Regions from separate parts of the Pseudomonas sp. MONT-RG-20F-20-E-7-02 genome, predicted to be linked through region 1. Evidence: predicted binding sites of a transcription regulator. Region 1 holds the regulator's gene; each other region holds the start of a gene.
What was found. The regulator FliA, encoded in region 1, starts transcription of late flagellar genes. The targets are predictions, from matches to a motif close to CTAAAGTTTNNNNNNNNNNNGCCGNTAA.

Region 1 (2,200 bases):
TGCACCTGAGCCCGGCGCAGCATGCCGGCCTGATCCAGGCGTTCAGCGACATCGGCGACAACCTCGACGTGCTGGTGATCGACACCGCCGCCGGCATCGGCGAGTCCGTGGTCAGCTTCGTGCGCGCCGCGCAAGAGGTGCTGCTGGTGGTCTGCGACGAACCCACCTCGATCACCGACGCCTATGCCCTGATCAAACTGCTCAACCGTGACTACGGCATGAACCGCTTCCGCGTGCTGGCCAACATGGCCCAAAGCCCGCAGGAAGGGCGAAACCTGTTCGCCAAGTTGACCAAGGTCACGGATCGCTTCCTCGATGTCGCCTTACAATACGTTGGCGCAGTTCCTTATGACGAGTGTGTGCGCAAGGCTGTGCAAAAGCAGCGTGCAGTCTACGAAGCGTTCCCTCGTTCGAAGTGCGCACTGGCGTTCAAGGCTATTGCCCAGAAGGTCGATACTTGGCCGTTGCCCGCCAACCCTCGGGGGCATCTGGAGTTTTTCGTCGAGCGATTGGTGCATCAGACGAGCGCGGGACCTGTGCTATGACATCCAGCGGCTACAACCTTTACAAAAAGTCGGCACGTGACAGCCAGGGCGAACTGATCGAGCGCTATGCGCCCCTGGTCAAGCGCATTGCCTACCACCTGCTGGCACGCCTGCCCGCCAGCGTGCAGGTCGAAGACCTGATCCAGGCCGGCATGATCGGTTTGCTCGAAGTGTCGACCAAATACGACGCGAGCAAAGGGGCGAGTTTCGAGACGTATGCGGGCATCCGTATCCGTGGCGCGATGCTCGATGAGGTGCGTAAAGGGGATTGGGCGCCGCGCTCGGTACACCGCAACACGCGAATGGTCAGTGACGCAATTCGCGCAATTGAAGCAAAAACCGGTCGTGACGCTAAAGATCATGAAGTTGCGGCCGAACTCCAATTGAGTCTCGACGATTACTACGGGATTTTGAACGATACCTTGGGCAGCCGCCTGTTCAGTTTCGACGACCTGTTGCAGGACGGCGAACACGAAGGGCTGCACGAGGACGGCGCGAGTGCTCATCTCGAACCGTCGCGCGACCTGGAAGACGAACGTTTCCAGGGCGCATTGGCGGATGCGATTGCCAATTTGCCGGAGCGTGAGCGACTGGTGTTGGCGCTGTACTACGACGAAGAGCTGAACCTCAAGGAAATCGGTGAGGTCCTGGGGGTCAGCGAATCGCGTGTCAGCCAGTTGCACAGCCAGTGCGCAGCCCGCTTGCGGGGGCGATTGGGAGAGTGGCGCGCGCGCTGACAGGCAGTGTGGGGACACTGCAGACGCTACCGCGAAGGCTTCAAGCCTTCGCGGGTTCGTTCCGTGGTGCCCTGGGCAGTCCTTTTTGTGTAACGCCTGTTGATTGAAATGGCGCGTCCAGGTGCTGGGCGCGTTTAAGACTGCTTGGAGGTCGAATTGGACAAGAACATGAAAATCCTCATCGTTGATGACTTCTCAACGATGCGGCGGATCATAAAAAACCTGTTGCGTGACCTTGGGTTCACCAACACGGTCGAGGCGGATGACGGCATTACGGCGATTCCGATCCTCAACAGCGGGAGCATCGACTTTCTGGTAACCGACTGGAACATGCCGGGCATGACCGGCATCGACTTGCTGCGTCACGTGCGCGCCGATGAAAAACTGCGCAGCTTGCCTGTGTTGATGGTGACCGCCGAAGCCAAGCGTGAACAGATCATCGAAGCCGCCCAAGCCGGGGTTAACGGTTACGTGGTCAAACCATTCACTGCGCTGGCCTTGAAAGAGAAGATCGAAAAAATCTTCGAACGCATCGGTCATTGATGCTGCCACGGGGGAGCTATGGAGCATAAAGAAACGTCACAGGGCGATTTTGAGTCGACCCTGAAAAAGCATGCTCACCAGTTGGTCGACAGCCTTGAAAGAGGCCAGTTCGGCGACGCGGTGCAGTTAATCCATGAGCTCAACCAGACCCGTGACCGCGGCCTGTACCAGGAAGTGGGCAAGCTCACACGCGAGCTGCACAGTGCGATCGTCAATTTCCAGATTGACCCGCATATGCCCCAGGCCGAAGAGATTTCGCAAATCACCGATGCTACCGAACGCCTGTCCTACGTGGTCAGGCTGACTGAGGCAGCGGCCAACCGCACCATGGACCTGGTGGAAAACGCCACGCCCCTGGTCAACGGCATGGCCACC
Region 2 (2,200 bases), on a different contig from region 1:
GGCAGTGGGCGGCGGCGCCGGCAGCAGGCCGCGATGGATTTTCTGCACATGCCACGGCCAGATCAGCGACAGCGCCGGGTGCCATAGGTCCGGCATCAAGGTGCTGCGCGCGCTGGTCACCGCTTGCTGGTGAACCTGCTGCTGCACGTCGCCCAGCGGCGCTTGCAGGTACAGCGCGGTGAGGTATTGCCAGCGCTCGGTGTGCGGGCAGGTCCAGGATTCCTGGGCCGACATCGCCAGGCCGTTCGCCAGCAGCACGGTGTTGGCTGGTTGGTTGAGCCAGCGGCGCAGGTTGGGTTCGGCGTCGAGCAATTGCTGGTGGCGCAAGGCGTCGTCTTCGCGGGCGATGTGCAGCGCTTTTACCAGCAGGCGTTGTTCGGTCAGCAGCAGGTTGTAGCCCTGGGAGACCCAGATCGGCAGGTGCCAGGCTTCGGTCAAGCCGAGGCACAGGTCCAGCAGGCGCACACCGAACAATTCCTGCTCGACCTTGCGTGCCGGCTGGCCTTTGTGGATCACCCGCAATTCCCATTCTTCGAGGAGCTTGGGAAAGGCGACGGCCATCGGCCACAGTGGCGACAGAAACAGCAGGCTGCCCCAGTGAATGTCCTGCCACAACCGCGCGAGGCGGCTGGCGAACAAACCGTTGGCTTGCTGGGACGCGTGTTGGCTCACCAGCAGCAATTGGCGCAGGGCCACCGGGATGTCTTTTTCCGGCACCGAGGGCAGGCGCGCCAGCAACTCTTCGGCGCGTTTGAGGCCCAGGCGGTTCAGCGCCACTTCAAGGTTTTCCGCCGGTTCGGCCATGCTGCCGTGGGTGTGGCTGTTGGCCTCACGCATCACGCTGAGCACCAGCGCCGGGCTGTTTTGCATCAGCTCGGCAATATCTCGCAATGAACTGCGGCTATCGCGAATGGCTTTGCACACACGCTCGTGGCTGGCCTGGGGAACGGGCAGCAGCACCTCGTCCAGGCGCTTGATCCAAGCGGCGAGTGTGGTGGGTTTTGTCGTTGGAACTGTCGTTTCATTAGCCATGATTGGGGCGCGATCATCACTTGCATTCAACACGCCCGGAACGGGCCGAATTGGCTTTTCGCCTTAACGGGCTATAGTCTGGCGCAGTTTTGCCGATAAGTAGAACAAGAGTTTTCAGCTTCACCCAATATGTCCATGAACCCGACGGCGCAAGTACCAATCTCCTATGGCTAAAATTATCGGCATCATCGTCGTCATCGCAAGTGTGCTCGGTGGGTACGTCCTGTCCCACGGTAAAATTGCTGCGCTGATCCAGCCCTTCGAAGTGCTGATTATCGGCGGTGCCGCGTTTGGCGCATTCCTGCAGGCCAACCCCGGCTACATGACCATGCACGTGATCAAGAAGTCGCTGGGCATGTTCAGCTCGCGCTTCTCCCACACCTTCTATTTGGAAGTGCTGGGGCTGATCTACGAGATCCTCAACAAGAGCCGCCGCGAAGGCATGATGGCCATCGAAGGCGACATCGAAGACGCCGCCGCCAGCCCGATTTTCGCCAAGTACCCGGCAGTGCTCAAAGATGAGCGCATGACCGCCTACATCTGTGATTACCTGCGCATCATGTCCTCCGGCAACATGGCGCCGCACGAGCTGGAAGGCTTGTTCGACATGGAGTTGTTCAGCCTTAAAGAAGAGCTGGAACACCCATCCCACGCCGTGACCGGCGTTGCCGACGGCATGCCCGGTTTCGGTATCGTTGCGGCGGTACTCGGTATCGTGGTGACCATGGCGTCCCTGGGTGAGGGCGACCAGAAGGCCATCGGCATGCACGTGGGTGCGGCACTGGTAGGTACCTTCTTCGGTATTCTCGCCGCCTACGGTTTCTTCGGGCCGCTGGCGACTTCCCTGGCCCACGATGCCAAGGAAGAAGTGAATTTGTACGAAGCGATCAAGGCGTGCCTGGTGGCTTCGGCATCCGGCATGCCGCCGTCGCTGGCGGTGGAGTTCGGGCGCAAGGTGCTGTACCCGAAACATCGCCCGAGTTTTGCCGAGCTGGAACAAGCGGTTCGCGGTCGCTAAGTCATGGAAAACAACCAGCCGATAATCATCAAGCGCGTCAAGCGCTTCGCTGCGGGGCACCATGGCGGCGCCTGGAAAATCGCCTTCGCCGACTTTGCGACGGCGATGATGGCGTTCTTCCTGGTGCTGTGGCTGATGTCTACCGCCACG
Region 3 (2,200 bases), on a different contig from region 1:
GCAGCCAAACCGCCGCGCCCACCGCCAGCAACATCGCCAGCATGCTGCCGATCACCAGGCGAATCCCCACAGCCCAGGTGACTGCTCGGATCTCGGACTTCGGCATGCTCGCCACCACCGACCACGGGCCGCCTTCGAACGGCACCGAGACGCTGTAGAAGTCTTCGTTCTTGTCGCTCCAGAAGCGGCCTTCGCCGGGTTTCTTCGCCAGGTCGAGCATCACCGGAATCGCTTGATCCAACGCCTGCACACCCGCGGGTGGCACCAGCCAGTGTTTCTGCTCATCCAGCAACGCCAGGGAACCGGTCTGGCCAATACGGAAGCGCTTGAGGTTGTCGAACTGGGCTTTTTGCTCATCGGTGTAATCAAAGCCGATAAACAACACGGCGATCACTTTGCCGCTGGCATCACGCACCGGGCTGTATTGGGTCATGTAGGAACGATCGAACAACACCGCCCGACCGATGTAATTCTGCCCGGCCAACAGGCGCTGATAGGCCGGGTGCTGGTGATCGAGCACCGTGCCGATGGCGCGGTTGCCGTCCTGCTTGGTCAGGGAGGTGCTGATGCGGATGAAGTCTTCGCCGCTGCGCACAAACACCGTGGCCACGCCACCGGACATCTGCTTGAACTCATCGACTTCATCGAAGTTGTTGTTCAGCACCTCATTGCCCAGCAGCAGGCTCGGGGTCTGCACGCCGGCCACGGCGACCGGTTGATCTGCACGCACACTCAACCCGGCGACGAAGCGTTTTTCAAACAGCCCGCTCAAACGCTGGGTACTTTCGCGCAAGGTGCTGTGGAAGGTGTTGAGTTGGTCGGCGAGCAAGCGCGCCTCGCTGGCCAGGTGTTCCTCGCGCGTGTCGAGGTTGGCGGAGTCGAGGGAACGCAGGGCGAAAACCGTGCTGCCGCTGATGACGACAGCCAGAATAACGGCGAGTGCAAGACCTAATTGTGAGGCGATCCGAGCGCGAGGTTGGGACATAACAGCTCCTGGCCGAGGCCAGGATCATCCTGATCTCATAGCGCTGCTCGGCAAATTATCTAGTGGGAAACGTTGGCGCACGATAGTTCCAACACACCTTATTCGGCGGGCGCGGGCAATACTTGAGCGATTCACAGGGGTATCGCGCAAACGATTGCACAAACGGTGCGCCGCGCTTCAGTCGAGGCGCTCGACCTGGGGCAATTCCATGGCCTTGACTTCACCTTGGAGAAACTCCGCCAAACGGCGCAGACGCTCGCCACCGGGGCGGGTTTTCGGCCACACCAGGTAGTAGTTTTCCCCACTGGCCACCGCCGTCGGCCACGGCAGGCTCAGTCGGCCTTGGGCCACGTCTTCGGCCACCATCAGCAGGTCGCCCATGGACACGCCATAACCCCGCGCGGCGGCGATCATGCCCAGTTCAAGCGTATCGAACACCTGCCCGCCCTTGAGCGACACCTGGGACGACAACCCCATGCGCTCCAGCCAATTGCGCCAGTCGCGGCGGTCGGGCGTGGGGTGCAGCAGTTCGGCGGACGCCAACCGCGTGACGTCCCAAGGCCCGTCTTCCAGCAGGTTCGGCGCACCCACCGGGATCAGCAATTCGGGGAACAGGTAGCTGGCTTCCCAGTCCGCCGGGAAATGCCCGTAACTCAACAACACCGCGCAATCGAACGGCTCCTGATTGAAGTCGACTTCATCCACGCTCATCCATGCACTGGTCAGCTGCACTTCGTTACCCGGCTGCAACGCCCGGAAGCGGCTGAGCCGCGCCAGCAACCAGCGCATGGTCAAGGTGGACGGCGCCTTCATGCGCAGGATGTCGTCTTCGGCGTTCAGGGTATGGCAGGCCCGCTCAAGCGCGGCGAAACCCTCGCGCACGCCGGGCAGTAGCAGGCGCGCCGCTTCGGTGAGTTGCAGGTTGCGGCCGCTGCGCTGGAACAGGCGGCAGGCGAAATGCTCTTCGAGTGTACGAATGTGCCGGCTGACGGCACTTTGCGTAATCGACAGCTCCTCAGCCGCACGCGTAAAGGAGTTGTGCCGCGAAGCCGCCTCGAATGCGCGCAAGGCATACAGCGGCGGGAGACGACGTGACATGGATGGCATTCCTACAGAGCGATGCCTAACCCTAGCATGAGTTTTAATCATGCGAACGATCGCTTTTATCCTTTTGTGTAATGCGTCGAGAGCGCCGAGAATCAACCCTTCCCCAAC
Region 4 (2,200 bases), on a different contig from region 1:
TGAGTTTTTCGCTGTGGCCGAGCAGGATGTCGCCTTGCTCGGTCATGATTTTCAGGGCCGCAGCGCTGGCGACCTGGGAGTCGCGGTACTGGCTGACGGCGGCGCGGTAGGCCTGCAGCGACACGCCGGCTTCTTGCAGGTTGGCGTGGTACTGCTCAGGCAGTTGGCCTTGGAGTTCGGTTATTTTCTTCAGCGCATTGTCGATGGCATCCAGCGCAGGTTGCTCGGCTTCGGTCTTGCCGCTGTAGGTGTAGCCGCGCACCTGGAAGCGCGATTGCTGGATCAGCTTGCTCAGGTCGACCACGCTGTTGAACTGGGTGACGCTGTCACCTTGCAGCAAGGCTTTTTCGACTTCATTGGTTTTGGCGACGGCGTTGTCGGCGGTGTCGCCGAGCTTACTGCGTGCGCCTTCACGCTTGAGGCCGGCCTGGACCATGGCGGCAAAGGCCTTCTTGTATTGGCCTAAAGCCTCGAGCTGTTGCTCGACCAGGGCGTTGTCGTTGGGTTGCTCGATCAGGGTCTCGGCGGTTTTCAGGCCACTGTCCAGTTTGGTGATCAGGCCGTTGACCGCATCCGTGCCTTGTTCGCCGCGCCGCATTTCAAAGTCCAGGCGCGCCAGGCGCAGGTCTTTGGTCAGGCCGTTGAGGCTGGAGATAAAGCCCAGCTTGTCACCGCGACTGATCACATCGCCCAAGCCGGTCCAACCGGTGAACGTGATCAACAGCGTCAGGATCAACACCAAGCCAAAGCCAATGCTCAGCTTGCGGTTGACGCTCACATTCCCCAGTTTTTCGGCTAACCAACGATACATGCTGCGAACTCCCTTTGAACAAGGCTTGGACTTATTCAGAGGCTATCGGCCGCGTAGGAAGTTTCTGTAGCGGCACTGATCCTCTCTGTGGGAGCTGGCTTACTGTGGCGAGCGGGCTTGCCCCGCGTTGGGGCGCGAAGCGGCCCTAAACCTGCCAACTCGGTTTGCCTGACACACTGCGTTGATCTTATTGGGGCTGCTGCGCAGCCCAACGCGGGGCAAGCCCGCTCGCCACAGAGAGCCCGCTCCCAGGTAGGTCAGGGTCAGAACAAGCGGGCGAGCAGGGCGGTCACGGCGGTTTCGACGCGCAGGATGCGTGCGCCGAGCTGCACGGGTTGCAAGCCGGCCTTGGTCAGCAGGTCCACTTCGTAGGGGATCCAGCCACCTTCCGGGCCGATGGCCAGGGTTACCGGCGTATCCAGCCCGCGCGGGCAGGCCGGGTAATCGCCAGGGTGGCCGATCAGGCCGAGGGTGCCTGCGGTCATGGCTGGCAGGCGATCTTCAACGAACGGCTTGAAGCGTTTTTCGATGATGATCTCGGGCAGCACCGTATCGCGGGCCTGCTCAAGGCCGAGGATAAGCTGCTCGCGGATCGCCTCAGGCTCCAGAAACGGGGTTTGCCAGAAGCTCTTTTCCACCCGATAGCTGTTGACCAATACCACCTTCGGCACGCCCATCGACGCCACGGTTTGCAGCACTCGGCGCAGCATCTTCGGGCGCGGCAGGGCCAGCAGCAATGTCAGCGGCAGTTTGGCCGGCGGCGGCAGGTCGAAGCTGACTTGCAGCTCGGCTTCGCTGGCCTCCAGGCGCAGCACTTGTGCATTGCCCATCAGCCCGCCAATGCGGCCAACCCGCAGGTTGTCGCCCACCGTTGCGCGGTGGACGTCCTGCATGTGCACCAGGCGCCGATCACGCAGGATCGCCCGGTCGGCCGCGATAAAGTCGGCCTCTTCAAGCAGCAGCAGGTTCACGGCTGGGTCGCTGGCGGCTGGTCGTCGTCGACGGGTTGGTCATCCGGGTGATCGCCACGCTTGCTGATCAGGCTGCCGAACAGAATGCCGATCTCGAACAACATCCACATCGGCACGGCCAACAGGGTCTGCGAGAAAATGTCCGGCGGCGTCAGGATCATGCCGACCACAAAGCAGCCGATGATCACGTACGGGCGTACTTTCTTCAGGTATTTGACGTCGACCACGCCGATCCACACCAGCAGCACCACGGCCACCGGGATTTCGAAGGCCACACCAAAGGCGAAGAACAGCGTCATCACGAAGTCGAGGTAACTGGTGATGTCGGTCATCATCTCCACACCGGCCGGGGTGGCGGCGGCGAAGAACTTGAAGATCAGCGGGAACACCAGGAAATAGGCGAAGGCCATGCCGGTGT

Region 2: motA (flagellar motor stator protein MotA) is a predicted target of FliA. The motif match lies at 1,104-1,131, and genes of this name have one in related genera.
Region 3: L8I05_RS14665 (methyl-accepting chemotaxis protein) is a predicted target of FliA. The motif match lies at 1,085-1,112, and genes of this name have one in related genera.
Region 4: L8I05_RS16950 (methyl-accepting chemotaxis protein) is a predicted target of FliA. The motif match lies at 854-881, and genes of this name have one in related genera.

The regions. Positions count from the first base shown of each region.
Region 1 is NZ_JAKNQN010000001.1:422,261-424,460, forward strand. It holds gene fleN (flagellar synthesis regulator FleN) at 1-545, shown strand, start outside; gene fliA (RNA polymerase sigma factor FliA) at 542-1,282, shown strand; gene L8I05_RS01940 (chemotaxis response regulator CheY) at 1,451-1,825, shown strand; gene L8I05_RS01945 (protein phosphatase CheZ) at 1,844-2,200, shown strand, end outside.
Region 2 is NZ_JAKNQN010000005.1:432,802-435,001, forward strand. It holds gene L8I05_RS17585 (HDOD domain-containing protein) at 1-1,032, opposite strand, end outside; gene motA (flagellar motor stator protein MotA) at 1,199-2,050, shown strand; gene motB (flagellar motor protein MotB) at 2,054-2,200, shown strand, end outside.
Region 3 is NZ_JAKNQN010000004.1:381,728-383,927, reverse strand. It holds gene L8I05_RS14665 (methyl-accepting chemotaxis protein) at 1-985, opposite strand, end outside; gene L8I05_RS14660 (LysR substrate-binding domain-containing protein) at 1,163-2,083, opposite strand.
Region 4 is NZ_JAKNQN010000005.1:277,367-279,566, forward strand. It holds gene L8I05_RS16950 (methyl-accepting chemotaxis protein) at 1-811, opposite strand, end outside; gene L8I05_RS16955 (16S rRNA (uracil(1498)-N(3))-methyltransferase) at 1,075-1,782, opposite strand; gene tatC (twin-arginine translocase subunit TatC) at 1,779-2,200, opposite strand, start outside.